3 regions of the Aeromicrobium choanae genome follow, and region 3 is predicted to be linked to each of the others. Evidence: predicted binding sites of a transcription regulator. Region 3 holds the regulator's gene; each other region holds the start of a gene.

Region 1 (10,341 bases), 670 kb from region 3:
GGAAGACGTAGTCGCCCTTGAACGCCAGGTTCGACATCGTCGCCTGACCCTCCTGCAGCGGGACGGAGGCAACCTTCTCGACGTTCGCCGTCGACTCCTCCTCACCGGAAGCCAGCGGCATCCGGGTGAAGTCCATCGGGACGAACGGGACGCCGCCGGGGGCGATCGAGCCGTTGCTCTCGTCCTCGGCGGTGACGTCGGCGCTGCCGCTGCCATCACCGAGGATGCGGGCCTGCTCGCGCGTCTCCGGGACGAGTGGGTCGGCCACGGCCGGCGTGGCGAGGGCACCGAGGCCCAGCGCGACGAGGGCTGCCGCGCTGAGGGTGCGGCGAAGGTGTACGGATCTCAAGGGAAGTCCTCACTACAAGGGGTCGAACGTGACGTACGTCTCGTACGTCCGTTGGGGCTGATGTTAGAAGAGTTTTGTTGCCTGGTTGCTACGCGGGGCCGGTCAAACTTCATTTGAGAGAGAATTCCAAGGAAAATTGGCGCCGCGCCCGCACCAACCGAGGAGGGTCCGGGTTGCGATCCGGTTGCGGTCCCCCACCGCGCCAGTCCAACGGTTGCGCGCGCGGTGGCGCTGCGGTTGGGTAAGGCGACATGGGAGTCAGCACGGAGCCGATGGTCCACATGACCGGCGTCCAGAAGTGGTTCGGCGACCTGCACGTGCTGCAGGACATCGACTTCGACGTCGCCCCGGGCGAGGTCGTCGTGGTGATCGGACCCTCAGGCTCGGGCAAGTCGACCCTGTGCCGAGCCATCAATCGCCTCGAGCCGATCAACGAGGGCGACATCTCGATCGACGGCGTCCCGCTGCCCGAGGAGGGCAAGGCGCTCGCCCGGCTGCGTGCCGAGGTCGGCATGGTGTTCCAGTCGTTCAACCTGTTCAGCCACAAGACCGTGCTCGAGAACGTCACCCTCGGCCCGATCAAGGTCCTGGGCCAGCGCAAGGGCGAGGCCGAGCAGCGCGCCCGCGAGCTGCTCGACCGCGTCGGCGTCGGCTCGCAGGCCGGCAAGCTGCCGGCCCAGCTGTCGGGCGGCCAGCAGCAGCGCGTCGCGATCGCGCGGGCGCTGGCGATGGACCCCAAGGTCATGCTGTTCGACGAGCCCACCTCCGCACTCGATCCCGAGATGATCAAGGAGGTGCTCGACACCATGGTCGACCTCGCCAAGGGCGGCATGACCATGGTCGTGGTCACCCACGAGATGGGGTTCGCGCGCACCGCCGCCGACCGCGTCGTCTTCATGGCCGACGGGCGCATCGTCGAGGAGAACACTCCCGACGAGTTCTTCACCAACCCGCAGAGCGATCGCGCCAAGGACTTCCTCGGCAAGATCCTCAAGCACTGATTTCACCACGCATGATCCCGAAGGGGGAGGACGAAACATGAAAGCACGAAGGACACGGTTCGCGGCCGTCCTGGCCGCCGGCCTGTTGGCACTGAGCGCCTGCGGCGACGCCGGCAGCAGCGATGACGAGGGCTCGGGCCCGGACGTCGAGGTCGAGGACCAGGAGTTCGAGGCCGGCACCCGCATGGCCGAGCTCCAGGAGGGCGGCACCGTCAAGATCGGCGTCAAGTTCGACCAGCCGGGCATCGGCTTCAAGTCGGCCGCCTCGGACACCCCCACCGGCTTCGACCCGTCCGTCGGCAAGATCCTCGCCGCCAAGCTGGGCATCGATGCGGGTGACATCGAGTGGGTCGAGACCGTCTCGGCCAACCGCGAGCCGTTCCTGCAGAACGGCACGGTCGACTTCGTCATCGCCTCGTACTCGATCACGGACGAGCGCCGTCAGGTGGTGGGCCAGGCGGGCCCGTACTACGTCACCGGCCAGTCGCTGCTGGTCGCGAAGGACGACGACTCCATCAACGGGCCGGACGACCTGGAGGGCAAGAAGGTCTGCTCCGTCACCGGCTCGACCTCCATCGAGACCGTGGAGAAGGAGTTCGGGGCCACCCCGGCCGGCTTCGACACGTACTCCGAGTGCGTGGACCAGCTGCTCAACGGGTCGGTCGACGCCGTCACCACGGACGCCGCGATCCTGCTGGGCTACGCCGCGGAGAACCCGGACGACCTCAAGGTCGTCGGTGAGCCCTTCTCCGAGGAGCGCTACGGCATCGGCTACAGCAAGGACAGCCCGGAGCTGTGCGAGTTCATCAACGAGAGCCTGACGTCCGCGTTCGAGGATGGCACGTGGGAGGAGGCGTTCGACTCCACGCTCGGCAAGGGCGGTGGCGAGGCGGGCGATCCGCCCACGCTCGATCCCTGCGCGTGACCGCACGACCGTCGTGGGGCGGGGGACCTCTCCCCCGCCCCACGGCGGTCTGACATCGATGACCTGGAGGTGACCTGTGGACTGGCTGCTCACTGACAACGGCTGGCAGCTGTACCTGGAGGGCTTCTGGATGACGACCCGCCTCACGGTGGCGTCCGGCATCCTGGCCCTCGTCGTGGGCACGCTGGTCGCAGTCGCCCGCGTGGCACCCGTCCCGATCATGCGCGGGGTCGGATCGGGGTACGTGACGATCTTCCGGAACACGCCGCTGCTGGTCCTCATCCTGCTGACGTACTACGGCCTGCCCGAGATCGGCATCGACTTCGGCTTCTTCTGGAACATCACGTTGGCCATGGGGCTCTACACCGCCGCGTTCGTGTGCGAGGCGCTCCGTTCGGGTCTGAACGGCGTGCCCGTGGGCCAGGCCGAGGCTGCCCGCGCGATCGGCATGCCGTTCACCCGGACGATGAGCCAGGTCGTGCTGCCGCAGGCCTTCAGACTGACCGTGCCGCCGATGGCCAGCGCGTTCATCGCCTTGGCCAAGAACACCTCGCTCGCGGCGGTCTTCGGCATCGCCGAGGCGACGTTCCGCATGCGTGGCTTCCTCAACACCTACGCGACCGAGATGCTCCAGATCTTCCTCGGCTTCGCCTTCGGCTACATCGTGCTCGTCGCGGTCATCAGCGCGTTCGCCACCATGCTGGAACGCCGCTGGAAGGTGGTCGCACGATGAGTGTCCTCTACGACATCGCCGGGCCCCGCGCGCGCCGGCGCCACGCGATCGCCGGCGTCGTCACCATCATCGGCCTCGTGCTCCTCGCTGCTGCCGTGGTGTGGAAGCTCGCGGTCGAGGACCAGTTCACGTCAGACAAGTGGGAGGTCTTCATCACTCCCGATTACATGAAGATCATCGGACGGGCGGTGCTCGACACGCTTCGCGTGGCCGTCATCTCGATCGTGCTCTCGGTGTTCTTCGGCGTGTTCTTCGGCGTTGCCAAGCTCTCCGACCACGCGCCCGTCAGGGCCGTGGCCTGGACCGTCGTGGAGTTCTTCCGCGCGGTGCCGCTGCTGCTGCTCATCATCTTCATCTGGTTCTGGGGCTTCGACACGCGCGTCGGCATCATCGCCCCACTGGTCATCGGTCTGACGCTCTACAACGGATCGGTGCTCGCCGAGGTGTTCCGCGCGGGGATCAACGCCGTTCCGCGTGGCCAGGTCGAAGCGGCGTACGCGCTCGGCCTGCGCAAGTCAGCGGTGATGCGCATCGTCCAGCTGCCGCAGGCGATCAAGATCATGACACCGTCGATCATCAGCCAGTGCGTGGTCGTCCTGAAGGACACGTCGCTGGGCTACTACATCCTGGCTCCGGGCCTGACCACCGTGGGACGGGAGATCTGGCGGGAGTTCGACAACCGGCTCGCGACGGCGATCGTCCTGGCGGCGATCTACATCGTCCTCAACGTCATTTTGTCGCGCATCGGCGTCTACGTGCAGAAGCGCCTGACCGAGTCCAAGACCGTCCAAGCGGTCGACCTGGAGCCCGCGCGCACGGGTGCCGACCACGGCGGCACCACCAGCCTCTGACCGGTCCACCGGGCAAAGTCACAATGGTGCGGTGAGTGTGAGTCCCCTCTTCCTGCGCCACGTCCGCGTGGTGCCCGTCCGCGCGCCCGCGCCCGCGGGTCCGACGTCGCTGCGCGTCGCCAACGGCACCGTCGTCGCCGTGGGAGCCGACCTGCGGCCTGAACCCGGCGACCGGGTCGTGGAGGCCGACGGGCGCTGGGCGATTCCCGGCCTGTGGGACCAGCACGTCCACTTCACCCAGTGGGCCCAGACGCGGACGCGCCTCGACGTGTCCCCCGCCCAGGACCCCTCCGAGGCCGTCGAGATCATCCGCAGGCACCTGCCCTCGGTGGCCGAGGGCGACTGGCTCTTCGCGTTCGGGTTCCGGCTCGCCGACTGGAGGCGCGAGCCGACCGTCGCCGAGCTCGACGCCGTCACGGGCGGCCGACCCGTCGTCGTCACGAGCGGGGACGCCCACACGGGATGGCTGAACTCGGCCGCGCTCACGGCGCTCGGCGCACCGCTCACCGACCGGCCGCTCACGGAGGCGCCGTGGTTCGCGCTCATGGCCGACGTGGTGCAGCGCAACGCCGCCCAGGACGGCGGCCAGTCCGTGGCGGACGCGATGGCCGCCGCATCGTCGCGGGGTGTCGTGGGCGTCGTGGACTTCGAGTGGGCCGAGCCCTTGTCCACGTGGCGCGAGCGCCTGGAGCAGGGCCTGGACGCTCTCTGGGTGCGCTCGGCGGTCTATCCCGAGTACCTCGACGACATGATCGCGACGGGCTTGCGCACCGGTTCGTCCGTGACGCCCGGCGGACCCGTCACGGTCGGGCCGCTGAAGATCATCTCCGACGGCTCCCTGAACACCCGCACGGCCTACTGCCACGAGCCCTACGGTGGCGGGTCCGACCGGGGCGTCCAGAACCACGACCGGGCCGACCTGATCGAGCTGCTCACCCGCGCCCGATCGGCCGGCTTCCGCGCCGCCGTCCACGCGATCGGCGACGCCGCCGCCCACGAGGCGCTCGCCGCCTTCCGCGCGACAGGGGCCGCCGGCAGCATCGAGCACGCCCAGCTGCTGACTCGCGGCGACATCGCGCAGCTGGCCGAGCTCGGCGTCCGCGCGAGCGTCCAGCCCGCCCACCTGCTCGACGACCGAGACGTCACCGAGCGGCTCTGGGCCGATCGCGCCGATCGTTGCTTCCCTTGGCGCGGGCTGCTCGACGCGGGCGTCGACCTGGTCTTCGGCTCCGACGCACCCGTCGCTCCCCTCGATCCCTGGATCGCCATGGCGGCGGCCGTGCACCGTTCGGCGGACGAGCGGTCCCCGTGGAACCCCGCCGAGGCCATCAGCGCCGGCGAGGCGCTCGCGGCCAGTGTGGACGGCGCGGACACCCTGGCCGTGGGCCAGCGGGGCGACCTCGTGCTGCTGGACCGCGACCCGCTCGAGCCGCGGGGCGGCTCCGGTGCCGTGGCGGCCCACCTGCGGGCCGTGCAGGTGGAGGCGACGATGCGCGCGGGGCGGCTCACGTACGCCGCCGCGAGCCTGCGGCCCTGAGTCACTTCCGGGTCGTCACCCACAGGTGGATCGTGCCCTCGACCGTGACCGTGCCGTCGGCGCGCGTGGCCCGGACCGTGATCGGCACCTCCGGTCCGCCGGACCAGTCGGCCGGGACGCTGTCGGCGGTGCAGACGAGGTCGGAGTCGGACTTGGCGAGGTACCGGACCTCCATGCCCTTCGGCAGCCAGCGGTGGTCCGGCGGGCAGGTGGCCTCGGCCAGCAGGCCCATCGCCGCCTCGAGGCCGTTGCATGCCGCGATGGCGTGCACCGTGCCGATGTGGTTCTTCGTCGAGCGACGCAGCGGCACCACGACCTCGCCGTGGTGGGGCGCCATGTCGACGACGCGCAGGTGGGCGCTGGCGAAGTACGGCGCCGCTCGGGTGAAGAAGGCGCCGAACACGGCGCGGCCCTTCGGGAGGGCCGAGAGCTGGCGGTACACCGCATAGGTGGAGGGCATGCCCCACATGTTACTCGACAGTAGGCTCGAAGAGACGGCGCTGGGCCGTGCACACGACGTCGGCCCACGGCGCGCCCTCGGGCTGGATCCACAGGCCGGCCACGAAGCCGCACTTGGCCAGCACCCGGATCGAGCGATGGTTGCGGGCGTCGGGGGCGGCGAGGAAGCGCGGCGCGTCCGGATACTCCGGCACGAGGACGTCGCGGCAGAAGCTCCGGATCATCTCGGTGCCGAGTCCTCGGTCGACCAGGTCCGGATCACCGATCAGGTAGTCGAACGCGACCGCCTCGGGATCCTGGCAGCGCACCGTGAGGTCGTCGTCGGACGCGACGACGAAGCTCTGCAGGTAGCCCACCGGCACTCCCCCGAGCTCGGCGATCCACATCCGGACCGGGTCCTCGCCCGTCAGCCGACGGGCGAGGCGTCGCCGCGCGTGCTCGACGTCGACGAGGGCCTCGGGGAACCACGCCAGCACGTGCGGCTGACTGCGCCATGACACGACCGCCCCCAGGTCGGCCTCGACCAGGGGGCGGAACGCGAACACGCTGACAGCGTAGAGCGGGCCCGACCTACATGGACTCGATCGCCACGTGATCGGCGTCGAGCTCGGCGCGGACCACGTCGAAGGCCACCTGGGGCGCGTAGCCCTTGCGGGCGAGCATCGCAGTCAGCCGACGCACCTGGACGGACTGGTCGAGCCCCTGCACCGTCCGCAGCTTGCGCTGGACGAGGAGGTGAGCGGCCCGCCGCTCGGCGTCGGGGTCGACGTCGTCCAGGACGACGTCGATGACCTCGGAGGCCACGCCCTTGCGCTGCAGCTCCATCCGCAGGACCGAGCGGGCCAGCCCCTTGGCACGACTGCGCTGCTCGACCCACGTGCGGGCGAACCGCTCGTCGTCGACCAGTCCCTCGGACTCGAGCTGGTCGACGACGACGGTGGCCACGTCCTCGGGGAACCTGCGACGCGCGAGCGCGTCGAGCAACTCACCGCGGCTGCGGTCGCGCGCGGCCAGACGATCCATCGCGATCGTCCGGCCCGCGACGATGACCGCCCGCGGATCCGTGTCCGGATCCGTGGGGTCGATCATCAGAAGTCAGCGGCCGAGAGGTCGCCCGCGAGGTCGTCGACCACGACCGCGGGATCCGCGGCCGGCTCGTCGACCCGCGCCCCGACACCGAGGTGCTCCTTGATGCGCTTCTCGATCTCGTCGGCGAGGTCGGGGTTGTCACGCAGGAAGTTGCGCGCGTTCTCCTTGCCCTGGCCGAGCTGGTCGCCCTCGTAGGTGTACCAGGCACCGGCCTTGCGGACGAAGCCTGCGTCGACGCCCAGATCGATCAGGCTGCCCTCGCGGCTGATCCCCTGGCCATACATGATGTCGAACTCGGCCTGCTTGAACGGCGGCGCCATCTTGTTCTTGACGACCTTGACGCGGGTGCGGTTGCCGACCATGTCGGTGCCGTCCTTGAGCGTCTCGATCCGGCGCACGTCGAGGCGCACGGAGGCGTAGAACTTCAGCGCCTTGCCGCCCGTGGTGGTCTCGGGGCTGCCGAACATCACGCCGATCTTCTCGCGCAGCTGGTTGATGAAGATCGCCGTGGTGCCCGAGCCGTTGATGGCACCGGTCATCTTGCGCAGCGCCTGGCTCATCAGGCGAGCCTGCAGACCCACGTGGCTGTCACCCATCTCACCGTCGATCTCGGCGCGGGGCACGAGGGCGGCGACCGAGTCGATCACGATGATGTCGAGCGCGCCGGAGCGGATCAGCATGTCGGCGATCTCGAGGGCCTGCTCGCCGGAGTCGGGCTGGGACACCAGCAGCGCGTCGGTGTCGACGCCCAGCTTGCGGGCGTACTCGGGATCGAGCGCGTGCTCGGCGTCGATGAACGCCGCCACTCCGCCGGCCTTCTGGGCGTTGGCCACCGCGTGCAGGGCGACCGTGGTCTTGCCCGAGGACTCGGGGCCGTAGATCTCGACCACACGGCCGCGCGGCAGTCCTCCGATGCCCAGCGCGACGTCGAGCGAGACGGCACCGGTGGGGATGACCTCGATCGGGGCGCGAGCCTGGTCGCCCAGGCGCATCACGGCGCCCTTGCCGTACGAGCGGTCGATCTGGGCCAGGGCGTTCTCGATCGCCTTGTCCTTGTTGGCTCGCTCCTTGGCGATGTCCCTGTTCGGGGGGGTGGTGCTGGTCTTAGCCATGCTGCGTCCTTCGTGTCGTCGACCGCTCTGGTCGGGGTGGCGGGCCATCTTCGACGGTAGGCGGACCCACTGACATGAATGAGCCTTGTCGACTCGCCTGTGGATGACGCCCGACCTGACCGTCGGCCTGTGGAACGAGCCTAGGCCGAACACCTGTTCGATGGAAGCACGACACGCCGAACAGGGACTCGCGAGATCCTCCCCACGAGAAGTGCTCCGCCTTCCACCTGTGAACGGGGCTCAGAGGTGAAGTCGGAGCACTTCTCGGGACAGACGGGATCTCCTAAGCGGTCAGGGCCTTGCCGATCGCGTCGACGAAGGCGGGGAGGTCGTCGGGGTTGCGGCTCGTGATGAGGTTCCGGTCCACCACCACGGTCTCGTCGACCCAGTCGCCACCGGCGTTGCGCACGTCGACGGCGAGGCTCGGGAAGCTCGTCAGCCGGCGGCCGTCGACGAGGCCCGCCGAGACGAGCAGCCACGGCGCGTGGCAGATGGCCGCCACGGGGAGTCCGGACTCCAGCGCCGTGGAGACGATGCCCTGCGCCTGCTGGTCGGTGCGCAGGTGGTCGGCGTTGACCGTGCCGCCGGGCAGCACGATGACGTCCGGCCACTGCTGGTCGAAGCTGTCGAGCGTGCCGTCCACGCGCACGGAGATCGTCTGCTCGACATCGCCCTGCATCGCCTGCAGCGAGCCCTCGTGCGGGGCGAAGACCCGCACGTCCGCCCCGGCCGCCTCCAGCTCGTCACGCGGCGTCGTGAGTTCGGACTCCTCGAAGTGGTCGGTCGCGACGATCGCGACACGCTTGCCTGTCAGGTCGGGAAGATCGCTCATCCCTCGACGCTAACTCAACGTTCGCGGGCCGGCAGTTCGAGCGTGGCGTGGACCGCGCGCCAGACCCGCTGGGGATCGACGCCGGCGTCGAGTGCCTCGACGGGTGTGCGTCCGTCGAGCGCGGTGATGGTCTGCTGGCGCGCCCAGGAGGCGGCATAGGACGGCCCCAGGGCAGCCTCCATGCGCTGCCAGAAGTCGCTGTGCCTCACGCCGCGGAGGCCCGGGCCTCGTCGCGTGCGATGGACGAGACCGTGGCCAGGTCGGCGGCCTCCTCGAGCTCGAGCAGGGAGCTGACGTCGAGCAGCACCTTGCTCAGCGGGACCTCGAGCGCCTGCGCCAGGGCGGCGAGCAGCTCGGAGCTGGCCTCCTTCTGGCCGCGCTCGACCTCGGAGATGTAGCCCAGGCTGATGCGGGCGCGCTGGGAGACGTCGCGCAGGGTCAGGCCCTCGGCGAGACGACGTGCTCGGAGCACGTCACCGATGAGTTCACGCATCGCGGTCATCGCCATCACCTTCCCTTGCCTGCATCAACGTTCGTCGCGCCGTTGTTCTTCCCCAGCCTATAGTGCAGGTCCGCCAGGACGGCGCGGACCGCCGAACGTCGGACGACTTCGCGATCGCCGGAGATCTCGAGTCGCCGGGACGTGACCCCGTCGGGACCCGCGACAGCCACGAAGACCGTGCCCGCGGGCCGGCCCTCGGCGGGCCCGGGTCCGGCCACTCCCGTGGTGCCGAGACCCCACGTCGCGTCGAGGCGGGCGCGGGCACCGGCGGCCAGCTGCTCGGCGACCGGCGCGTTCACGGTGCCGTGCTCGGCGATCAGATCGGGCTCCACGCCGAGCAGGCCCGACTTCACGTCGGGCTGGTAGGCCACGACGGCGCCGCGGACGACCGTGGAGGCGCCCGGCACCTCGACGAGCGTGGCGCACACCAGGCCGCCGGTGAGCGACTCGGCGATGGCCACGGTGTGCCCGGCCGAGCGCAGGTCGGCCACGAGCGCCGCGACGTCGACCCGGTCGCTCACCGCGAGGCGCCTCCGGCGGGAGTCTGCGCCGCCAGCCGACGCGCGTCGAGGACGTACTGCACGCCCGTCACGAGGGCGAGGACCAGCGCTGCGGCCATCACGACGTGCGTCAGCGCGAGCAGCACGGTCGGGACGACGCCGTCCCAGATCTCGAACGGCAGGCAGTAGCCCGCGATCGCGACGGACTGCAGCACGGTCTTGAGCTTGCCGCCGCGCCCGGCCGGCATGACGAACCCGCGCCGGACCATGACCACGCGCATCACGGTGATGCCCCACTCGCGCACCAGCATCAGCACGACCGCGATCCAGAAGACCGTGCCCCAGGACTGGTCCGTGAAGATGATCGCCAGCCCGATGAAGGCCATCCCGGTGAGCGCCTTGTCGGCGATCGGGTCGGCCATCTTGCCGAAGTCGGTGATCAGGTTGTGCT
Region 2 (10,341 bases), 1.1 Mb from region 3:
CGACGAGCTCGTCGGATCGGGCCTCCCCCAGCCGGGTCAGGTGCGCGACGTGATGACGCCGATGCTGCCCCCGTTGCTCGCCGCACTCGGCGCCAAGACCGCGCACCACGAGCACGTCCACGACCAGGCGACGGCCGTGGCCCGCACCGCGCGGTCGAGCGACGCGGACCTCCTGGTCAGCGCCGGCGGCACCGGTCACTCCTCGGCCGACCCGATCGAGGGCGCCTGGTCGGCCCTCGGCGCCGACGTGCGCTTCCGTGGCGTCGACGTGCGGCCGGGGCACCCCGTCTCCCTGGCGGTCCTGCCGGACGGGCGACCCTGGCTGGCCCTGCCCGGCAATCCCCTGGCCGCGGCGCTGACGGCACTCTCGTTCGTGCCGGCACTGGTCGCCGGATTCACGGGAGGCGCCCTTCCCGAGCCCGAAGCGGCCGTCGCGGGAGCGGCTTTCGAGGGCCGGGCCGGCACCACTCTCGTCCCCGCCGTGCGCACCCCGGACGGTGTCGTCCCGGCCGGGACCAGCCGACCGCACATGCTGCGCGGCTTGGCCGAGGCCGACGTCGTCGCCGTCGTGCCACGCTCGGGCATCGCACCCGGCGAGCGGCTGGACGTGCTGCCCCGCGTTTGGTGAGTACCGTCGGAGTCGTGGACGCGACGATCTATCACCATCCCCGCTGCACGACCTCACGCAAGACGCTCGATCGGATCCGCGAGGCCGGGATCGAGCCGACCATCGTGAAGTACGTGGACGAGGGCTGGACCGAGCAGCAGCTGCGCGACCTGTTCGCCGCCGCCGGGCTCACCCCGGCCCAGGCCGTCCGCAAGCGCGACCCGCACTACGCCGAGCTCGGCCTCGCCGACGCCACCGACGAGCAGATCCTCGCGGCGATGGTGGAGCATCCCGTGCTCGTCGAGCGGCCCTTCGTCGTCACCGACAAGGGCACACGTCTGGCCCGACCGATCGAGTCGGTCGACGAGATCCTCTGACGTCATGCGGCCACGCGTCGGTAGCGGCGGTTGCGCTGCCACTGGCCGTGCAGCCTGAACTCGGGAGTGCCGTCGTCGGTGCTGAACCTGATCGCGATGTGGGCGTCGTGGACGCGGTGATGGTGGTGTGAGCAGAGCAGGACCCCGGTGTCGAGGTTCGTCTGGCCGTGTTCGCTCCAGGGGATCGCGTGGTGGGCCTCGGTCCAGCCCGGTGGCCGGTCGCACTGCGGGAATGCGCAGCCCTGGTCGCGTTGCGCGAGGGCGATCCTTTGGGCCGCCGTGTGGTGGCGTTTGACTCGGCCCTCGTCGAGCACCTGGCTGGCCCCGTTCATCACGACCGGGAGGATCCCGGCGCCGCAGGCGAGATTGCGGAGCTGGCCCGCGCTGACCGTGGTGCCGAACTCGGTGACGCCGGCCCGGTCGGTCTCACCGCGCAGGGTCTTCTCGTCGACCGTGACCACGAGCGTGGCGGCGACGCCTCCGTGGTTGCCGTACCCCTCGCGCGGCAGGTGGCGCACGATCTCGGCGAACGCCTCGCCGGCTTTCTCGCGCGGCTCCAGGTGCGGGTCCTCGACGCCGGTCTCGGTGAGGGCGCGGCGGCGCGGGCTGGTCTTGGACTCGACCACGGCGCGCAGCATGTCCGCGGTGACCGCGTCCGTCTTCCCGCCGAACGGGACCAGGCCGGTGGTCTCGTCGGGCCGGCCGATCCAGAACTCCCGCAGCTGACGCTGGGCGGACTCGTCCCTCTGGAGTTGGCTGTTCTCGATCCGGTCGGCGCGTTCGACGTCGACCACCTCGACGGCCCGGCGGGCCTTGCGGCGGAGTTGCTCCGCGGTCATCACTTGCGCCGCGGCGACCATGTCCTGCTCGACCTGATCGCGTTGCTGCGCCGTCAGTCCGGTAGGCAACGTGTCGAGCGCGTCGGTCACGATCGCGGCCTTGGCCGTCGACATGCCCGGCGCCGCCATCGCGTCCTTCACCCGGGGCGCCGCCTCGATCCGATGCGCCAGACGAATCTCCCGCGCCGCCTCGCGCCGCGTGACACCAGACCCCGTGGCCACGAGCGCGGTCAGGTTCGGTGCGTCCGTGGCGCGGTGGGCATCCCTCTGGTCCGCCGCAGCGAGCAGCGCCATCCTGAGCGCACCGACCTCGCGCTCGAGGGAGTGGAGGGCAACCGTCTCGGCCGCCAACTGTTCGGGACTCAGCGAACCCAGGTCGCGCGAGCGCGCTTCAGCCAGGAACCGCTGCCCCGATCTGAGCCCACCGACGACGTCCACGCATCCCCCGATCCGTTTCGAACTGATGTGCCAAGTCTAGCGTATTGGGCCCAACATAACAAGCATCGGGTGCCACCGATTCCGGACCCGTCGCGCCGCTTCGGAGCCGGCGCGCCATACTGGCCCCGACCCTGACTCCCACGGAAGTGAGTTCCCGTGCGCAATCCCCGTGCCTTCCTGCGTCCGCTCGCCGTCGGCGCCCCGAAGCCCAGCTCCGACGTCCCGTTCCGCCCGAGCCGGATGATCCACTTCTTCGACCCGAGCAACGAGAAGATGGCCGCGAAGGTGCCGGACATCGCGAAGAAGGTCGACATCATCCTCGGCAACCTCGAGGACGCAGTGAAGACCGAGAAGAAGGAAGCCGCGCGCCAGGGCCTGGTCGACATCGCGAAGGCGACCGAGTTCGGCGACACCCAGCTGTGGACTCGCGTGAACAGCCTCGACTCCCCGTGGGTCCTCGACGACATCATCACCCTCGTCACCGAGATCGGCGACAAGCTCGACGTCATCATGGTGCCGAAGGTCGAGGGCGCCCAGGACATCCACTACGTCGATCGCCTGCTGGCCCAGCTCGAGGCCCGCGCCGGCCTCGACCACCAGATCCTCGTGCACGCCATCCTCGAGACCGCCGAGGGCGTCGCCAACGTCGAGGAGATCGCCGCGGCCAGCCCGCGCATGCAGGGCATCAGCCTCGGCCCGGCCGACCTGGCCGCCAGCCGCCGCATGAAGACCACCCGCGTCGGCGGCGGGCACCCCGGCTACATCGTGCGCCAGGACCCGACCGGCGAGGACCTCACCGTCGGCCGCACCACGTACCAGCAGGACCTGTGGCACTACACGATCGCGCGCATGGTCGACGCCTGCGCGATGAACGACATCCTCCCGTTCTACGGCCCGTTCGGTGACATCAAGGACGTCGTCGCGTGCGAGGACCAGTTCCGCAACGCCTTCCTGCTCGGCTGCGTCGGCGCGTGGAGCCTGCACCCCGTGCAGATCGACATCGCCAAGAAGGTCTTCTCCCCCAGCCCCGAGGACGTCGCGCACGCGAAGCGCGTCGTCGAGGCGATGGGCGACGGCTCCGGTGCCGTGATGATCGACGGGAAGATGGAGGACGACGCCTCCTGCAAGCAGTGCCTCGTCATGCTCGACCTGGCCCGGTCCCTGGCCGAGCGCGATCCCGACCTGGCCACGGCCTACGACCTCTGAGGAGCCTGAGATGACGCAGATCCGCCCCCGCCGTTCCGTCCTCTACATGCCGGGCGCCAACGAGCGCGCACTGGAGAAGGCCAAGTCGATCGACGCCGACGCGCTGATCCTCGATCTCGAGGACTCGGTCTCGCCCGACGCGAAGGACACCGGCCGCGCCAACGTGTGCGCCGCCGTGACCTCGGGCGAGTACGGCCACCGTGAGCTCGCCATCCGGGTGAACTCGATCGGCACGCAGTGGCACGACGACGACATCGCCGCCGCCGCCAAGGCCGGCCCGGACGCGATCCTGGTGCCCAAGGTCGAGTCGGCCGAGCAGGTGCGCGAACTCGTCGCCGCCATCGAGGCCGCCGGCGCGCCGGAGTCCACGCAGCTGTGGGCCATGATCGAGACGCCGAAGGCGCTACTGCACGCCGAGGAGATCGCCGCCGCGCACGAGCGCCTCACGGTGATCGTCATGGGCACGAACGACATCGTCAACGAGACGTACGGCCTGCACGTGCCCGGGCGCAACGCCCTCGTCCTCACGTCCCTCGCGTGGACGCTGCTGGCCGTCCGCGCCGCGGGCAAGGTCGTCATCGACGGCGTCTACAACGACGTCAAGGACGCCGAGGGCTTCGCCGCCGAGGCCCGCCAGGGCCGCGAGATGGGCTTCGACGGCAAGACGCTCATCCACCCTTCGCAGGTCGAGCCGGCCAACGAGGCGTTCGCGCCGAGCGCGGCCGACGTCGAGCGCGCCGAGGGCATGATCGCCGCCTTCGACGAGGCCGCCGCCGAGAACAAGGGCGTCGCCACGTACAACGGCAAGATGATCGAGGAGCTGCACATCCGCGACGCGAAGCGGATCCTGGCCTACGCCGAGGCCTTGCAGGGTCGCTGAGACGTGATCGAGTAGCCGCCGAGCCTGCGAGGCGGCGTATCGAGATCACGTGACGTGGTCTCGATACGCCGCTCGCTGCGCTCGCCAGCTACTCGACCGGCGGTTTTCACCGGTTCGCGCGAATGCCCCAGACTTGGCTGTAGACGGCTGACGCCTGGCGCTCAGCGCGTCGGCGCTGCCTGATCCGTTCCAGGACCACGATTCGATCGAGGTCGGCGCGCGGTCGCGGCTGACTCTTGAACTCGAACAACGACATGGAGGTCACCTCCTCTCCCGTGGTCGCCTCCGCGTGGACGGTCCCGGGGTTCGGGACTGTGGTCGGGGCAGTGGTGTTCGCGGGCATGAGGTGGGTGAGAGTCGTGGTCATGACGCGCCTCCTTTCTGATTCGTGGGATGGGTGGGCAAAAGAAGAGCCGCTCCGGACGAGCGTCCGAAGCGGCTGGTGATACGTGTCGACAGAATCGACTAGGTCAGCAACACAACGGAGCGACGCCCGGGGGCGTTCGTGAGCGCGAAGAACTTGGTCATCGGGGCTCACCTCCTGCTGTGTGCTGTGTCACTCCGATCGAAGCGACTCATCGAAGATAGTGGACTCAGTCGTCCTCTGTCGAGGTCTCTTCGGCGTGTTTCTGCGAATCTTCTTCCGGACTGAGTAGTCCGAGACGTCGACGCAGCTCCTCGAGCAGGTGGCGCGGCTCCATCAGTCCACGTCCAGGAGGTCATCCAGGGCGCTGCGCGGCACTCCCCCGGCCATCAGCAGATCGGCTGCCAGCGACCGGACCTGGGCGGCGATCGAGGCGGTGTTGACCGTGAGCCGGTCGCCCATCGCGTGCATCGCCAGGTCGGAGGCGTGGACCAGCCGCTCGTTCGCCCGCTCCAGGTCCACGGCCGAGGCGAACTCGTCGGCGTAGATCCGCACGGCGGTCACGAGGGTCTCCACGGATTCGGTCAGACGCTCGGGCGCCCGCTCCCCGTGGCGCAGCATGGAGGCGACGCGGCGAGCCAGCACCCGCGCGTCGCGCAGGGCGTTGTCCAGGTCGTTGACGCTTCCGGCGTAGCGAGCGACGTCGGCGCGCTGGTTCCAGCGCATGGGTGCGAGGCGGGCGATCTCGCTGACATTCGTGGCCGTGGCCTGCAGCGACTCGATGACGGGCTGGGTCTCGCGAGCCTCGGTGAGTGCCTTCTCGGCGACCGCGACGTCGTGCGTGCGCATCGCGTCGCCGACGTGCGCCAGCACCTCGGCCAGTCCGGCCAGCAGCTTCTGCAGGCTCTCGTCGATGTCGCGCTTCGTGTTGCGCGGCAGCGCGAGCATCATCGCGAACCCGCACAGGCCGCCGACGAGGGCGTCGATGAAGCGCGTCATGGCCGGGTTCGACGCGCCGGCCAACGGGACCACCGCCGCGAGCAGGAGGCCGGAGTTGATCGCCTGCGTGAGCGCCATCCCGGTGAGGTTGAACAGCATCGCGACCACCGCGGTCAGCGAGGCGACGAGCGCGATCTGCCAGGTGCCGCGACCGATGGCCAGGATCAGCAGCTCCCCGACGAGCACGCCGAAGGCGACTCCGAGCACCAGCTCGAAGACCACGCGCTGGCGTCGCCCGGCTCCGGCCGTCATCGCGATGACGGCGGCGATCGGGGCGAAGAATGCCTGCGTGTGCCCGAAGGCGTAGGTGGCGATCGCGTAGGACCCGCCGGTGGCCACCGCGAGACGCAGCAGCAGCCGCCAGCTGTGACGGACGCGCTCGAGGCGGTCGCGCACCGAGACGTCGGAGTGGGGCAGGCGCAACCGGCGGAACGGGAGCCGGTCGCTGGTGGTCACAGGTACAGGCCGGTCTGGCCCTCGTCGATGCGCGGGGACGCGACGGCGTGCAGGTCGCGCTCGCGCAGCAGGATGAAGCTCTCGCCGCGGACCTCGACCTCGGCACGGTCCTCCGGGTCGAACAGCACCCGGTCGCCGACCTCGACCGCGCGGACCTGGGACCCGACGGCCTCGACGCGGGCCCACCCGAGCCGGCGACCCATCGCCGCGGTGGCGGGGATGACGATGCCGCCGGACGAGCGGCGGTCGCCGGCCTCCGTGTCGAGCGCGACCAGGAGCCGGTCGTGCAGCATGCGGATCGGGAGCTTGGCGTCCATCACTTCAGGAGTCGACGCAGCAACGCGAAGCCGGCGATCGTGCCGACCGTGCCGACGACCACCGGGACGATGTGCTCGAATCGCGGTCCGGTCTGCTCGTCGACGAAGTACTCCTTGACGCGCTGCACCTGTCGCTTGGCGACGTTGCCGGGCTTGACCCGGTCGACGAGCTCGTCGATGTTGCCGCTCAACCGCGTGAGCAGCACCTCGAGCTCATCGACGATCACGTCGGGGGACGTCTGGGCGGGGTCCGGATTTCCTCGTGCCACGGGAGTCCTCTCGATCGGTGCGGGATGCCTTGTCAGGATAGTGCCCATGACGACGCGACTGCAGCCCGGCGATCCGGCACCCGATTTCACCCTCCCCACCGATGACGGGAGGTCGGTGACCCTCTCCGACCTGCGCGGACGTCGCGTGATCGTCTACTTCTACCCCGCCGCGATGACGCCGGGATGCACGAAGCAGGCCTGTGACTTCAGCGACTCGATCGACCGCCTGCAGGCCGAGGGCTTCGAGGTCCTGGGCATCAGCCCCGACCAGCCCGAGAAGCTGGCGAAGTTCCGCGAGCGCGACGGCCTGGGCATCACGCTGCTGTCCGACCCGGACAAGCAGGTGCTCGGTGCGTACGGGGCGTTCGGCGAGAAGAAGCTCTACGGCAAGGTCGTCCAGGGCGTCATCCGCTCGACCTTCGTGATCGATGCCGAGGGCGTCGTCGAGGTGGCGCAGTACAACGTCAAGGCCACCGGGCACGTCGCGAAGCTGCGACGCGACCTGGGTCTCGACGCCGCCTGAGGCGTCGCCCGCCCCGGCCCTACGCTGGGGCCAGTTGCCGGTGTGGCGGAATGGTAGACGCGCCAGGTTTAGGTCCTGGTGTCCTCACGGGCGTGCAGGTTCAAGTCCTGTCACCGGCACGGAGCGGACGTCCCCGTTGACGACGTAGTTAAGGCTTGCCTTACCATCGTCGTATGAAATCCACCGGGGGGCGGACCGCCCTCGTCACGGGCGCCGCGTCGGGCATCGGACGCGCCGTCGCCGAGCGGCTCGACTCCGCCGGCTGGACGCTCGGGCTGATCGACCTCGACGCCGAAGGTCTCGCCCGGACGACCGCCGGCCTGGACGCGGCCCACGCCGAGGTGGCCGACGTCCGCTCGGCCGACGAGGTGGGTCGCGCCGTCACGGCGATCACCGACGCTCTCGGCCCGCTGGACGCGCTGGCGTGCGCCGCCGGCGTGCTCGTCCCGGGTGGCCTGCGCGACACGACCGCCGCCGACTGGCAGCGACACTTCGACGTCAACACCACGGGCGTCCTGCACTGCCTGCAGGCAGCGGAGCCGCACCTGAACGACGGCGGCGCCGTCGCGGTGGTGGGCTCGAACGCGGCCCGCGTGCCGCGCACCGGCATGCTCGCGTACTCGGCGTCGAAGGCGGCCACCGCGGCCCTCGTGCGCGCCGCCGGACTCGAGCTCGCCGCGCGCGGGATCCGCTGCAACGTCGTCGAGCCCGGCTCCACCGACACGGCCATGCAGCGCGACCTGTGGCCCGACCCCGAGGCCGGCCGGCGGGCCGCCCTCGATGGCGATCCGGGCACCTACCGCGTGGGCATCCCGCTGCGACGCATCGCCGACCCCGACGACGTCGCCGCCCTCGTGGCGTTCCTCGTCTCGCCCGACGCCCGCCACATCACGCTCCAGCAGATCCTCGTCGACGGAGGCGCCTCCCTGTGAACCCCACCCTCGAGCCCACCCGCTCGGCGTCCGCGCTGCGCCGCTCGCCCCTCGTGTTCGCGGGATCCGATCCGTTCGCGGCCGACGAGGTGCGTCGCACGCTGCACGCGCGCACCGGCGATCCCGACCTGGCGTGCCGCGTCCTGAGAGCGCTCGAGCCCGGCGAGCGTGCCGTCGTGAGCGCCGCGTTCCGCGCCGACGGGCCCGTCGTGGCCCACTTCGTGACCCCGCGGGAACTCGAGCACGCCGAGCCGTCCCCCGTCGAGGCGCGCGTGCACGACGTCGTGCCGGAGCCAGCCCGCTCGGCCTACGTCGACCTCGTCGCCACGGCGCTGGACCGCATCGAGGGCACGGACGTCGCCAAGGTCGTGCTGGGCCGGTGCCTCGAGGTGCACAGCAGCCCCGCCCTGTCGCCCGCCGAGGTCACCGCCACCCTGCTCGACCGCCGGCCCGGCCGCTACGTCTTCTGCCTGCCGCTCGACGACCGCCCCGACGCGCGGTGGCTCGTGGGCGCCAGCCCCGAGCTGCTGGTGCGGCGCCGTGGTGCCGAGCTGGCCAGCACCCCGCTGGCCGGGTCCGTGCCCCGCTCCCCCGACCCGGACGAGGACTCCCGCCGCGCGGCCGCCCTGGCCGACTCGGCGAAGGACCTCGCCGAGCACGCCTTCGTCGTCGACCACATCGCCGCGGCACTGTCGCCCGTGTGCGAGTGGCTCGAGGTCCCGGCCGTTCCGGAGGTGCTCGCCACCGACTCCATGTGGCACCTCGCCAGTCCGATCCGCGGCCGTCTGCGCGCGCCGGAGGACCTCACGGCGCTCGACCTGGCGCAGCTGCTCCACCCCACCCCCGCGGTGGGCGGCGTCCCCACGCCGACGGCCACCGAGCTCATCGACGAGCTCGAGGGGCCCGACCTGCGCGGGCCGTTCGGCGGGTTCGTCGGCTGGATGGACGCCGACGGCGACGGCGAGCTCGCCGTGACGATCCGCGCCGGGGTGCTCGACGGCGAGCGGCTGCGGCTCTTCGCCGGCGCCGGCATCGTCGCCGGGTCGGATCCGCTGGCCGAGGCCGACGAGACCGCCGCCAAGCTCAGCACGATGACGCGGGCGGTGGGCCTGTGAGGTCGCCGCTCGCGCCAGTCCGCTCCTGGCCGGAGGAGGCCCGCCAGCGCTACCGCGACCTCGGGCTGTGGACCGACGAGACGTTTGCGGACTTCGTCGCCGACCGCACCACCCGGTTCGCCGACCGCACCGCCGTCGTGGGTCGCGACGCCCACGGCACCGAGCTCCGGTGGACCTACGCCGAGCTGGGCCGGCAGGCGAACACGGCGGCCCACCGGCTGCGTCGCGCGGGGGTCGCGCCCGGCGATCGCGTCGTCGTGGCGCTGCCGAACGTCGTCGAGTACGCGGCCGTGGTCCTCGGGCTGTTCCGCATGGCGGCCCTGCCCGTGTTCGCGCTGCCCACCCACCGCGAGACCGAGCTCTCGCACTTCTGCGACGTCGCGGACGCCGCCGCCCTCGTGCTGTGCGGCACCGACGCCGACCCGACCGACCTGCACGACAAGGTCTCGGCCCACGTGAGCGTCGCGCCGCCCGCCCTCGTCGACGTGGCGGGATGGGACCTCGCCGAGGAGGCAGAGCCCGCCGCACCGGAGCACACGAGCGCCGAGGACGTGGCCTTCCTGCAGCTCTCCGGCGGCACCACGGGCCTCTCGAAGCTGATCCCGCGGACCGCGGCCGACTACCTCTACTCCGTGCGACGGTCCGCGACGATCTGCGAGCTCGACGAGACCACCGTGATGCTCGTGCCGCTGCCCGTCTCGCACAACTTCTCGATGAGCTCGCCGGGGGTGCTCGGCGTCTGGCACGCCGGCGGCACCGTCGTCCTCGCCCGCGATCCCAGCCCGCGCACCGCCTTCACGCTCATCGAGCGCGAGCGCGTCGACATCGTGCCCCTCGTGCCGCCTCTGGCCCAGGCCTGGATCTCGGCGGCCCGGCGGCGCGAGCCCGACCTGTCGAGCCTGCGCCTCGTGCAGATCGGCGGCGCCCGGCTGAGCGACGCCGTCGCCGCGCAGGTGCAGCCCGTCCTGCACGGCCGCCTGCAGCAGGTGTTCGGCATGGCCGAGGGGCTGGTCAACTAC
Region 3 (10,341 bases):
CTTCAACCAGGAGCTCTTCGGCCGTCCCACCACGGTGCCGTGGGCCCTGGAGATCTCCGAGCGGCACCGTCCCGACGGCTTCGAGCAGTTCGCCACGTTCCACCCGACGTTCCTCTACGAGGCACTGTGGAACCTGGCGGCCGCGGCGCTGCTCGTGTGGCTGGGCAAGCGCTTCGCGCTGACGCACGGACGGGTCTTCGCGCTCTACGTCATGCTCTACACCCTCGGGCGCGGCTGGATCGAGTCCCTGCGGATCGACACGGTGAACCACATCGGGCCGTTCCGGCTGAACATCTGGACCTCGATCGTGGTGTTCTGCCTGGCCCTGGCCTACTTCGTGTGGGCCGGCCGCCGGTACCGCGAGAGCCCTGAGCGTGACGTTTCCGGGGCCGACGCGCCGTAGGCGACCCCCGGAACGTCACTGCCAGCGCTTCCTCAGGCCTTCGGGTCGTCCTCGAGCCGGTCCGCGGCCTCCTTGAGCTTGGCGGCGGCGTCGTCGATCTTCTCGGTGAACTTGCCGTCGGTGGCCTTGTCGGCGAGGTCCGCGACCTTGTCGATCGCGGCGTCGATGTCCTCGTCGTGCTGCGCCGCCTCCTCCTTGGCCCGATCGACTAGCTGCTCGACGTCCTTGCCCTTGAACTTGTCCAGGAAGCCCATGGATGGCCCTCTCGTCCGTGACGGGACCGTGCATCGGTCCCGGACGTCACGGTACTTCGGCTCGGCGGACCCCGCCTGAAAGACTGGGACCATGAGACCGAGCCGCCCCGTCGTCGCCGTCGTGGGCCCTACCGCCTCGGGCAAGACGCGGCTCTCGGTCGGTCTGGCTCGCGCCGTGGGCGGCGAGATCGTCAACGCCGACTCCGTGCAGCTGTACCGCGGCATGGACGTGGGCAGCGCCAAGGCCACCGAGGAGGAGCGTGACGGCGTCCCGCACCACCTTCTGGACGTCCTCGACCCGTCCCAGGAGGCGAGCGTCGCGGCATTCCAGCGCGAGGCGCGAGCCGTGATCGAGCAGGTCCGTGGCCGGGACGCCGTGCCGATCCTCGTGGGTGGCTCGTCGCTGTACGTGCGCGCCGTGCTCGACCCGTTGGACTTCCCGGGCACCGACCCGGAGGTGCGCCGCCGCTGGACCGAGCGCCTCGACGCTTTCGGCCCCGAGGCGCTCCACACGGAGCTGCTCGCCCGTGACCCCGAGGCCGCCGCGGCGATCCTGCCGACGAACGGACGCCGGATCGTGCGCGCCCTGGAGGTGGGCGAGCTGACGGGCAGGCCGTTCGTCGCCACGATGCCCGCCCCGGTGTCGATCTACCCGGAGGTCGTGATGATCGGCCTCGACGTGCCGCGCGACGTGCTCGACGCGCGCATCGACGCCCGGGTCGACGCGATGTGGGCCGACGACCTCGTCGAGGAGGTCACGGGACTGCCCGGCCTCGCCGGCTCGCCCACGGCCTCGCGGGCGCTCGGCTACCAGCAGGTGCTGGCGATGCTGGCCGGTGAGATGACCGAGGACGAGGCCCGCGCCGAGACGAAGTCCGGCACGCGGCGATTCGCGCGGCGCCAGGACCGGATGATGCGCAAGGATCCGCGGATCCACTGGCTGCCCTTCGACGACCCCGACCTGCTCGGGCGTGCGGTGGCGCTCGTCGAACACCCGTAGGCTGGGGACATGGAATTCACGTGGTTCAAGGGGCACGGCACCGAGAACGACTTCGTGCTGCTGCCCGACCACGACGGCACCCTGCACGGTGACCTCGACCCGGCGTTCGTGGCCGCCCTGTGCGACCGGCGCCGCGGCATCGGCGCCGACGGCGTCATGCGCGTCGTGCGGTGCACCGCGCTGGGCCACAACTCGCCCGCCGAGTGGTTCATGGACTACCGCAACGCCGACGGCTCGCTGAGCCAGATGTGTGGCAACGGCATCCGCGTGTTCGCACGCCACCTGCTCGAGCAGGGCCTGGTCGAGGGGCCCGAGTTCCCGATCGACACGCGCGACGGACTCAAGTTCCTCTCCGTCGTCGGCGACGAGATCGCGGTCGACATGGGCGCCTTCACCACCGGAACCCACTCCAAGGTCTCCGCCGCCGGCCAGACCTGGGAGGCGCTCGAGGTGCACACCGGCAACCCGCACGCCGTCGCGTTCGTCGACCGCGTGCACGATGCCGGCACCCTCCTGGAGCAGCCCGCGTTCTCCGAGTCGGTCTACCCCGAGGGCGTGAACATCGAGTTCGTCGAGCGGCGCGGCACCCACCACGTGGCGATGCGCGTTCACGAGCGCGGCTCGGGCGAGACCCGCTCCTGCGGCACCGGCGCGTGCGCCGCGGCGATCGCCACGGCGCGTGCCGACGGAGCACACGATCCCACCGAGTACCGGGTCGACGTGCCCGGCGGAACCCTGCACGTGACCGTCGAGCCGGAGCGCACCGTCCTGCGAGGGCCGGCCGTCATCGTGGCCGGCGGAACGATGGAGTGGCGCGGATGAGCGACGAGAACCGTCCCGACCTCCAGCAGGGGGAGATGGACCTTCAGGACCGCTCGTCGCTGCGCCGCGTCGCCGGGCTGTCCACCGAGCTCGAGGACATCAGCGAGGTCGAGTACCGCCAGCTGCGGCTCGAGCGGGTGGTGCTCGTCGGCGTGTGGACCGAGGGCACCGTCGAGGACGCCGAGAACTCCCTGACCGAGCTGAAGGCGCTGGCCGAGACGGCCGGCTCCGACGTGCTCGACGCCCTGATCCAGCGGCGCCAGAAGCCCGACCCCGCCACCTACATCGGCAGCGGCAAGGTGGAGGAGCTGCGCGAGGCGGTGCGCGCCACCGGTGCCGACACCGTGATCTGCGACGGTGAGCTGGCGCCGAGCCAGCTGCGCAACCTGGAGGACCGCGTCAAGGTCAAGGTCGTCGACCGCGTGGCCCTGATCCTCGACATCTTCGCCCAGCACGCCAAGAGCGCCGAGGGCAAGGCCCAGGTCGAGCTGGCGCAGCTGCAGTACCAGACCCAGCGCCTGCGCGGCTGGGGCGGCAACCTGTCCCGGCAGGCCGGTGGCCAGGCCGCGGGCGGCGAGGGCATCGGTGGTCGTGGTCCCGGTGAGACGAAGCTCGAGACCGATCGCCGCCGCATCCAGGCCAAGATGGCCAAGCTGCGCCGCGAGCTCAAGGAGTTGCGCGGCACCCGCGAGACCAAGAAGGCCGAGCGCCGCCGCAACAAGATCCCCTCGGTCGCGATCGCCGGGTACACGAACGCCGGCAAGTCGAGCCTGCTCAACCGGCTGACCGGCGCGGGCGTGCTGGTCGAGGACGCGCTGTTCGCCACCCTCGACCCCACCACGCGTCGCGCCGAGACGTCGGACGGACGCGTCTACACGCTCTCGGACACCGTGGGGTTCGTCCGGCACCTGCCGCACCAGCTCGTGGAGGCGTTCCGCTCCACCCTCGAGGAGGTGGCGGACGCCGACCTCGTCCTGCACGTGGTCGACGGGTCGCACCCCGACCCCGAGGGTCAGATCGCCGCGGTCCGCGAGGTGTTCGCCCAGATCGAGGCCGTCCGGGTCCCGGAGGTCATCGTCATCAACAAGGCCGACCAGGCCGACCCCCTGGTGCTGAAGGCGCTGCTGGCCCGTGAGCCGCACGCGGTCGTCGTGAGCGCCCGCACGGGGGAGGGCATCGACGAGCTGCTGAACGCGATCGAGGCCGACCTGCCGGTGCCCGAGGTGCTGGTCGACGCGGTGGTGCCGTACTCGCGCGGCGACCTCGTGAACCAGCTGCACCTGCACGCCGAGATCGAGCAGCTCGAGCACGTCGCCGACGGCACGCACGTCGTCGCCCGCGTCCATCCCGAGCTCGCCGCGGAGCTCGAGCAGTTCGCCCGGGCCCACTGACCGGTCACCTGTGGATCGGTGAGCCTGCGGCTCCGGTCGCCGGGTAGCGTTCTGCCATGCCCTCCCGCCCCGGTGTGACCGACGTTCTCGGTGCCGCCGTCGCGGCGGTGGGCGGATCCGAGCGACCCGGGCAGGTCGCGATGGCCGAGGCGGTCGCGAAGGCCCTGTCCGAGGAGCGCCACCTGCTGGTCCAGGCCGGCACCGGCACCGGCAAGTCGCTGGGCTACCTCGTGCCGGCGCTGCTGCACGACAAGCGCGTCGTGATCGCGACGGCCACGCTCAACCTGCAGCACCAGCTGGTCGAGCGCGACATCCCCGCCCTCAAGGAGGCGGCGCGCGGCACGATGTCCACGGTGCCGCACCACGCCGTGCTCAAGGGCCGCGCCAACTACGCGTGCCTGCACCGCGTCCGCCAGGGCGCTCCCGACGACCAGGGCGTCCTGGTCGAGGTCCCCGAGGGCTCGCTGGGCGCCGAGGTCGTGCAGCTGCGCGAATGGGCCGAGGACCAGGCGCAGGGCGGCCACGCGGGCGACCGCGACGGTGCGCCGACCCACGGCGAGCGCGCCTGGCGCCAGGTCAGCGTCTCCTCGCGCGAGTGCCTCGGCGCCTCGCGCTGCGAGTACGCCGCCGAGTGCTTCGCCGAGCGGGCCCGCGAGGACGCCGCCAACGCCCACGTCGTGGTCACGAACCACGCCATGCTCGCGATCGACGCGATCGAGGGCATCCCGATGCTGCCGGAGTTCGACGCCGTGGTGGTCGACGAGGCGCACGAGCTCGCCGCCCGGGTCACCCAGGCGTCCACCGACGAGCTCGATCCCGGCCTCATCGAGCGGGCCGCCCGCCGCGCCCGCTCCTACCTCGACGACGCGGGCACCGCCGACGACCTCGGCGACGCCGCCGACGCTCTCGCCGACGCGCTCACGCACGTCCAGCCCGGCCGGATCGACGCGATCGAGCCCGCGCTGGCCGGCGCGCTCGCGCTGGTCCGAGACAGTGCGCGCGCGTGCTTCTCGAACTTCACCAAGGAGAAGGGCGAGGAGGCCGACCCGGGTCGCCAGCAGGCGCGCACCTCGATCGACGACGTCCGGGGCGTGGCCGAGCGGATGGCCGCCGGGCGCGAGACCGAGGTGCTGTGGCTGGGGGAGGGCCGCACCGGCCTGCACCTGCGCATCGCGCCGATCGACGTCTCGGGCGCGCTGCGCGAGAAGCTGTTCGGCGAGAAGACCGTCGTGCTCACCAGCGCGACCCTCACCCTCGGTGGCTCGTTCGGTCCCGTCGCCGCCTCCCTCGGACTGGACCTGAAGGGCTCCGACTGGACCGGGCTCGACGTCGGCTCCCCGTTCGACTACCAGCGCCAGGGCATCCTCTACGTCGCGCGCCACCTCCCGGCGCCCGGGCGCGACGGCCTCGAGGCCGAGCAGCTCGGCGAGATCACCGCCCTGGTGAAGGCGGCCGGCGGCCGCACTCTCGGGCTGTTCTCGTCGCGGCGGGCCGCCGAGCGGGCGGCCGAGTACGTCCGCCAGTCCCTGCCCGATCTGGACATCCTCTGTCAGGGCGACGCCCAGCTGCCCGAGCTGGCCCGCCGCTTCGCCGAGGAGCCCAGCGCCTGCCTGTTCGGCACGCTGAGCCTGTGGCAGGGCGTAGACCTCCCGGGAGACACCTGCACCTTGGTCATCATCGACCGGATCCCGTTCCCGCGCCCCGACGACCCGCTCAGCAGCGCGCGCCAGCGCCTCGTCGAGCGTCGCGGCGGCAACGGCTTCATGCAGGTGGCCGCGCAGCACGCCGCCCTGCTGCTGGCCCAGGGCGTCGGTCGCCTGATCAGGCGCTCCACCGACCGCGGCGTGGTCGCGATCCTGGATCCACGTCTGGTCACCGCGCGGTACGGCGGATTCCTGGCGTCCTCGCTGCCGCCGCTGTGGCGAACGACCGACCGCACGGTGGTCACCGCGGCCCTGCGCCGCCTCGACGAAACGGCGAAGGCGGGGAATCAGGCCTCGGTTTGATACCGTGGCCCGGACTCATCGCTCAACCAGCTCGGGGATCCCATGCCGTTCCGTCTTCCCTCGCTCGCCGCTGCATGCCTGGCGCTCGTCGGATCTCTCTTCGTCGCCGTCGCACCCGCGCAGGCCGCGGGCACGCTGTCGACCAAGACCTCCCTCGTGGCCATGACCGACGCCGGATACGGCTCGGTCTGGGCGCGCTGCACCAAGAAGAAGACGTGCAAGGGACACATCTGGGTCGACGGTGTCTCCTCCCAGAAGCGCAGCTTCAAGGTCAAGGCCAGGTCGTCGCGCTACGTCACCTTCCGGAACACGACGTGGCGCGCGAAGCCGAAGGCGGTCGTGCGCATGAGCGGCGCGGCCGCTCGGCCGATCACGATGCAGGCCAAGGTCACGTACGGCACCATCTCCGGCACCGTCGCCCGCACGGGCGGCGCAGCCGCCAGCGGCGTCAAGGTCGAGCTGTGGCGCCTGGGCTCGCGCAACCGCAACGTGCTGATCTCCACGGCCAACGACGTCGAGCGCAACGGTGGCCGGTTCGGCTTCCGCGTCCGCATGGGGGCGAACAACTCCCCGTCCGCCAGCTACAAGCTGCACATCATCGGCACCTCCGGCGGCGAGCGCCGCTCGTGGTGGTTCCGGGGCAACGGCGCGGGCGCCTTCATCGGCGGTGCGCGTGACATGAGCGCGGGCACCACGATCCGCGTGACCCGTGGCGGCAAGTACCGCTACGTCGCCAATGCGCGCTACGCGTCGATCCGCGGCCAGGTCGTCAACGGCTCGAAGCCGGTCGCCGGCTCCGAGGTCACCGTCGTGGGCCGTCCTCCGTACTGGTCCAGGTCCTCGCGCGTGCTGCGCGACCTGGACTTCATGTCCTGCGCCAACGTCTACGGACGCACCCGCACCAACTCCAGCGGCCGCTACGAGGTCGGGTTCCTGCCCACCTCCGGCAACCGCATCTACGCCGTGAAGCCCGCTGGTGGCCTGTGGTTCGGCGCGAGCGACCGCGGGTGGGGCTCGTGCCACACGATGGTCAACCAGCGTGCCGAGGCCCGCTCCACGGGTCGCATGCTCCCGCTGCCCAACGGCGGGCTCTCCGGCCGCGTGCAGAACGTCGGCGGGCACCGCACCAAGGTCTCGGTCGTCACCGGCGGCTACCAGGGCCGGTCCAGCTCGGCCAAGGTCGACCGCTACCTGACGATCCGCGAGTACGCGACGGGCCGCGCGATCCTCGCGTCCGACGTGGTCCGTGCCGGCAGCGGCCGCCAGGTGAGCCTGGGCGAGGGCTACTACTGGTTCGAGATGGGCCGCCGCACCGGCTGCCACGCCTGGTACAAGAGCCGCTACAAGAACAACGACGGCTACTTCAACGGACTCGACCGCGGGTTCGAGAAGTGGAAGGCCAAGAACTACAAGATGTACCGCCAGCACTGCCGGGCCTGGACCTCCGGCACGTACAAGCGCGTGTACGTCAAGGGCTCGTCGATGCGCGTCGGCCTGAAGAACTACAAGGGCGGCTCGGTCAGCGGTCGCGTCACGGCGAACAAGGTCAAGCCGCGCACCGAGCTGATGATCCGCCTGACGTCCACCGACGGCAAGAAGGTCTACCGCACCGCGATGACCGACGGCGGCGGCAAGTTCAAGGTCACCGGCCTGGCGTCGGGTCGCTACCGCATCGTCGTCAACGCCGACTCGTGGCGCGGCATCTCGCGCGGATTCTCCGGTCCGAAGACGGTCAAGGTGACGCGGGGCAAGAACAAGTCCGTGGGCACCCTGAAGTTCCGCCAGTAGTCGGGCGCCCTAGGCTGCCAATATGGCGATCCTGGTCACCGGCGGAGCCGGTTACATCGGTGCTCACGTCGTCCGGGCCCTCGAGCGAGCCGGCCTGGAGTCGGTCGTCGTCGACGACCTCTCCAGCGGCCACCGCGAGTTCGTGCGCCCGGAGGTCCCGTTCATCGACCTCAACGTCCTGCACGCGAAGCAGTTGGTCGATCAGCTCGCCGAGCACGACATCGAGGCCGTCATCCACCTGGCCGCGTTCAAGTACGCCGGGGTCTCGGTCGAGCGACCGGCCCACACGTGGCGCCAGAACGCCGGCGGCACGCTGAGCCTGCTGCGCGCCATGGAGCGGCTCGACATCGGCGCGATCGTCTTCTCCAGCACCGCGGCGGTCTACGGGACCCCCGACGTCGAGACGGTCACCGAGGACACCGCCACCAACCCGGAGTCGCCCTACGGCGAGTCGAAGCTGGTGGGAGAGTGGATGATCCGCGACCAGGCCCACGCCACGGGCCTGCGCCACACGTCGCTGCGATACTTCAACGTGGTGGGATCGGGCGAGCCCGACCTGTACGACTCGAGCCCGCACAACCTCTTCCCGCTGGTGATCCGGGCCCTCACCCAAGGACACCGGCCGCGGATCTTCGGCGACGACTACCCGACGCCCGACGGGACCTGCGTGCGCGACTACGTGCACGTGGCCGACCTCGCGGAGGCGCACGTCACCGCGGTGCGGCGCCTGCTGGCCGGGAACGAGCTCGAGCGGGTCTACAACCTGGGCAACGGCGAGGGAGTCTCCGTGCGCCAGATCATGCAGTCGGTCTCCGACGCCACGGGCATCGCGTTCGAGCCCGAGGTGATGGGACGTCGTCCCGGCGACCCGGCCCGCATCGTGGCCTCGGGCGCACTCGCGGCGCGCGACCTCGACTGGAAGCTGACCCACACGCTCGACGACATGGTCGCCAGCGCGTGGGCTTCGCGTCCGGTCGAGCCGGCCGACTGACGCGCTCGGCTCAGACCCGGCGCAGGACCGCGGTGACCTTGCCGATGATCTGGGCGTCGGTGCCGTCGATCGGGTCGTAGGCGGCGTTCTGCGGCAGCAGCCACACCTCGCCGTTCTTGCGGCTGAGGGTCTTCACGGTGGCCTCGCCGTCGATCAGGGCGGCCACGATCTCGCCGTTCTCGGCGACCTGCTGCTGGCGGATCACGACGTAGTCGCCGTCGCAGATCGCGGCCTCGACCATCGAGTCGCCCTTGACCTGGAGCAGGAAGAGGGTGCCGTCGCCGACGAGCGAGCGAGGCAGCGGCATGACCTCCTCGACGCGCTCCTCGGCCAGGATCGGGCCACCAGCGGCGATGCGCCCGACCATCGGCACGTAGGCCGGCTGGGGGACCGCGTCGCCGCTGTCGGTCTCGTCGACCTCGGCAGGACGCGAGCGCATCGCCGGCTTGGAGTCGGGGAGGTAGATCTCGAGGGCGCGCGGCCGGTTGGGGTCGCGGCGGATGAAGCCCTTGCGCTCGAGCATGCGGAGCTGGTGCGAGACCGACGACGTGCTGGCGAGATCGCAGGCGGCGCCGACCTCGCGCATGCTCGGCGGGTAGCCGTGGGACTCGATGTGGTCCTTCAGGAACACCAGGATGCGCCGTTGACGCTTGGTCAGCCCGGTCAGGTCGACCGGCTCGTCCAGGTTCTCGCTCATGGCACGACCGTAGTCCCGGTGGGGCGGCGAATCAAACACGTGTTCGACTCGGCGTGTCCGCCCGTGGCCTAGGGTGTGGGACGTGAGCTATGTGGTGGTGGGAACGCGCGTGGGCGACCAGTGGGCGGTCGACGTGTCCGGTGTGGGCACGTCCACGGCCGAGGATCTGGCGCAGGTCGAGGCCTGCGCCCGCGAGGTGCTGCGGGAGCACGGGGTGGCCGATCACGCCACCGTCGACCTGCAGCTGCTGCTGCCGGACTTCGAGGTGGACCTGCGCCAGCACGGCGTGCCCGACCACGGCCTCGGGCCGGTCGAGCTGGTCAGCGGTGCGATCGCCCTCGTGGTGGTGGTCGGCGCGATCGCCTTCCTGCTCGGCCGACTCCTCGGCTGACCGGCGCGGCGGGCTCACAGCGGCCCCAGGGTGCTGTGGGGGTCGGCGTCGAGCTCCAGCGTCTCCAGCACCGACAGCAGCCGCCGCTCCTCGAACCGAAAATGGCTCTCCATGACCGCGGCGATGCCCTCGAGGTGCCGGTCGAGCTCCGCAGCCGAGGCGGACCGGTCCACGGCGTCCCGCAGGCCCGTGACGAGGTACTCGATCATCGAGTGGTCCTGGCGCAGCAGGCGCAGGGTGTCGGCGAGCTCGGGGTGGGCGGACGCGATCGCGGGGAACAGCTCGTGGTCCTCGCCCCGGTGATGGCCCGAGAGGGCCGTGCAGAAGCCGTGGCAGAACAGCAGCAGGTCGCGCGCGGCGGGGCCTGCGGCCTCGCCCGCGGCGACGGACGCGCGCGTCACGGCCAAGGCCTCGCGCAGCCGCGCGTGGACTCGGCGCAGCTCATGACTCCAGGCGGTCAGCCTGATCTTCTCGCCCTCAGTCACGCGAGGGCGAAGGCAACGACGAGGTCATCGTCGACTCCTTCGGGTCCCACGCCTCCATGCCTGGCACGGACTGCCACCGGCACGCGACGCTGAGCCGAAGGTACCAAACGCCG

The links. The regulator LexA, encoded in region 3, represses DNA repair genes until DNA is damaged. The targets are predictions, from matches to a motif close to TCGAACANNTGTTCGA.
Positions count from the first base shown of each region.
Region 1: the regulator LexA is predicted to act here: its motif matches at 8,202-8,217, upstream of recA (recombinase RecA).
Region 2: the regulator LexA is predicted to act here: its motif matches at 2,279-2,294, upstream of B5D60_RS03050 (HNH endonuclease signature motif containing protein).

Region 1 is NZ_LT796768.1:197,113-207,453, forward strand. It holds gene B5D60_RS00865 (Ig-like domain repeat protein) at 1-349, opposite strand, end outside; gene B5D60_RS00870 (amino acid ABC transporter ATP-binding protein) at 622-1,350, shown strand; gene B5D60_RS00875 (glutamate ABC transporter substrate-binding protein) at 1,388-2,275, shown strand; gene B5D60_RS00880 (amino acid ABC transporter permease) at 2,352-3,008, shown strand; gene B5D60_RS00885 (amino acid ABC transporter permease) at 3,005-3,859, shown strand; gene B5D60_RS00890 (amidohydrolase) at 3,891-5,396, shown strand; gene B5D60_RS00895 (hotdog fold domain-containing protein) at 5,398-5,856, opposite strand; gene B5D60_RS00900 (GNAT family N-acetyltransferase) at 5,867-6,400, opposite strand; gene B5D60_RS00905 (regulatory protein RecX) at 6,426-6,944, opposite strand; gene recA (recombinase RecA) at 6,944-8,056, opposite strand; gene B5D60_RS00915 (type 1 glutamine amidotransferase domain-containing protein) at 8,340-8,888, opposite strand; gene B5D60_RS00920 (DUF3046 domain-containing protein) at 8,903-9,097, opposite strand; gene B5D60_RS00925 (helix-turn-helix domain-containing protein) at 9,094-9,390, opposite strand; gene B5D60_RS00930 (CinA family protein) at 9,396-9,911, opposite strand; gene B5D60_RS00935 (CDP-alcohol phosphatidyltransferase family protein) at 9,908-10,341, opposite strand, start outside.
Region 2 is NZ_LT796768.1:635,453-645,793, forward strand. It holds gene B5D60_RS03040 (molybdopterin molybdotransferase MoeA) at 1-628, shown strand, start outside; gene arsC (arsenate reductase (glutaredoxin)) at 643-984, shown strand; gene B5D60_RS03050 (HNH endonuclease signature motif containing protein) at 987-2,261, opposite strand; gene B5D60_RS03055 (HpcH/HpaI aldolase/citrate lyase family protein) at 2,418-3,467, shown strand; gene B5D60_RS03060 (HpcH/HpaI aldolase/citrate lyase family protein) at 3,478-4,347, shown strand; gene B5D60_RS03065 (hypothetical protein) at 4,454-4,714, opposite strand; gene B5D60_RS03070 (FUSC family protein) at 5,048-6,166, opposite strand; gene B5D60_RS03075 (GroES family chaperonin) at 6,163-6,483, opposite strand; gene B5D60_RS03080 (DUF3618 domain-containing protein) at 6,483-6,752, opposite strand; gene bcp (thioredoxin-dependent thiol peroxidase) at 6,799-7,275, shown strand; tRNA gene B5D60_RS03090 (tRNA-Leu) at 7,312-7,394, shown strand; gene B5D60_RS03095 (SDR family oxidoreductase) at 7,449-8,207, shown strand; gene B5D60_RS03100 (isochorismate synthase) at 8,204-9,322, shown strand; gene B5D60_RS03105 ((2,3-dihydroxybenzoyl)adenylate synthase) at 9,319-10,341, shown strand, end outside.
Region 3 is NZ_LT796768.1:2,947,664-2,958,004, forward strand. It holds gene lgt (prolipoprotein diacylglyceryl transferase) at 1-403, shown strand, start outside; gene B5D60_RS14255 (antitoxin) at 436-657, opposite strand; gene miaA (tRNA (adenosine(37)-N6)-dimethylallyltransferase MiaA) at 749-1,657, shown strand; gene dapF (diaminopimelate epimerase) at 1,667-2,479, shown strand; gene hflX (GTPase HflX) at 2,476-3,870, shown strand; gene B5D60_RS14275 (ATP-dependent DNA helicase) at 3,927-5,876, shown strand; gene B5D60_RS14280 (carboxypeptidase-like regulatory domain-containing protein) at 5,919-7,664, shown strand; gene galE (UDP-glucose 4-epimerase GalE) at 7,687-8,655, shown strand; gene lexA (transcriptional repressor LexA) at 8,666-9,352, opposite strand; gene B5D60_RS14295 (hypothetical protein) at 9,435-9,743, shown strand; gene B5D60_RS14300 (hemerythrin domain-containing protein) at 9,758-10,228, opposite strand.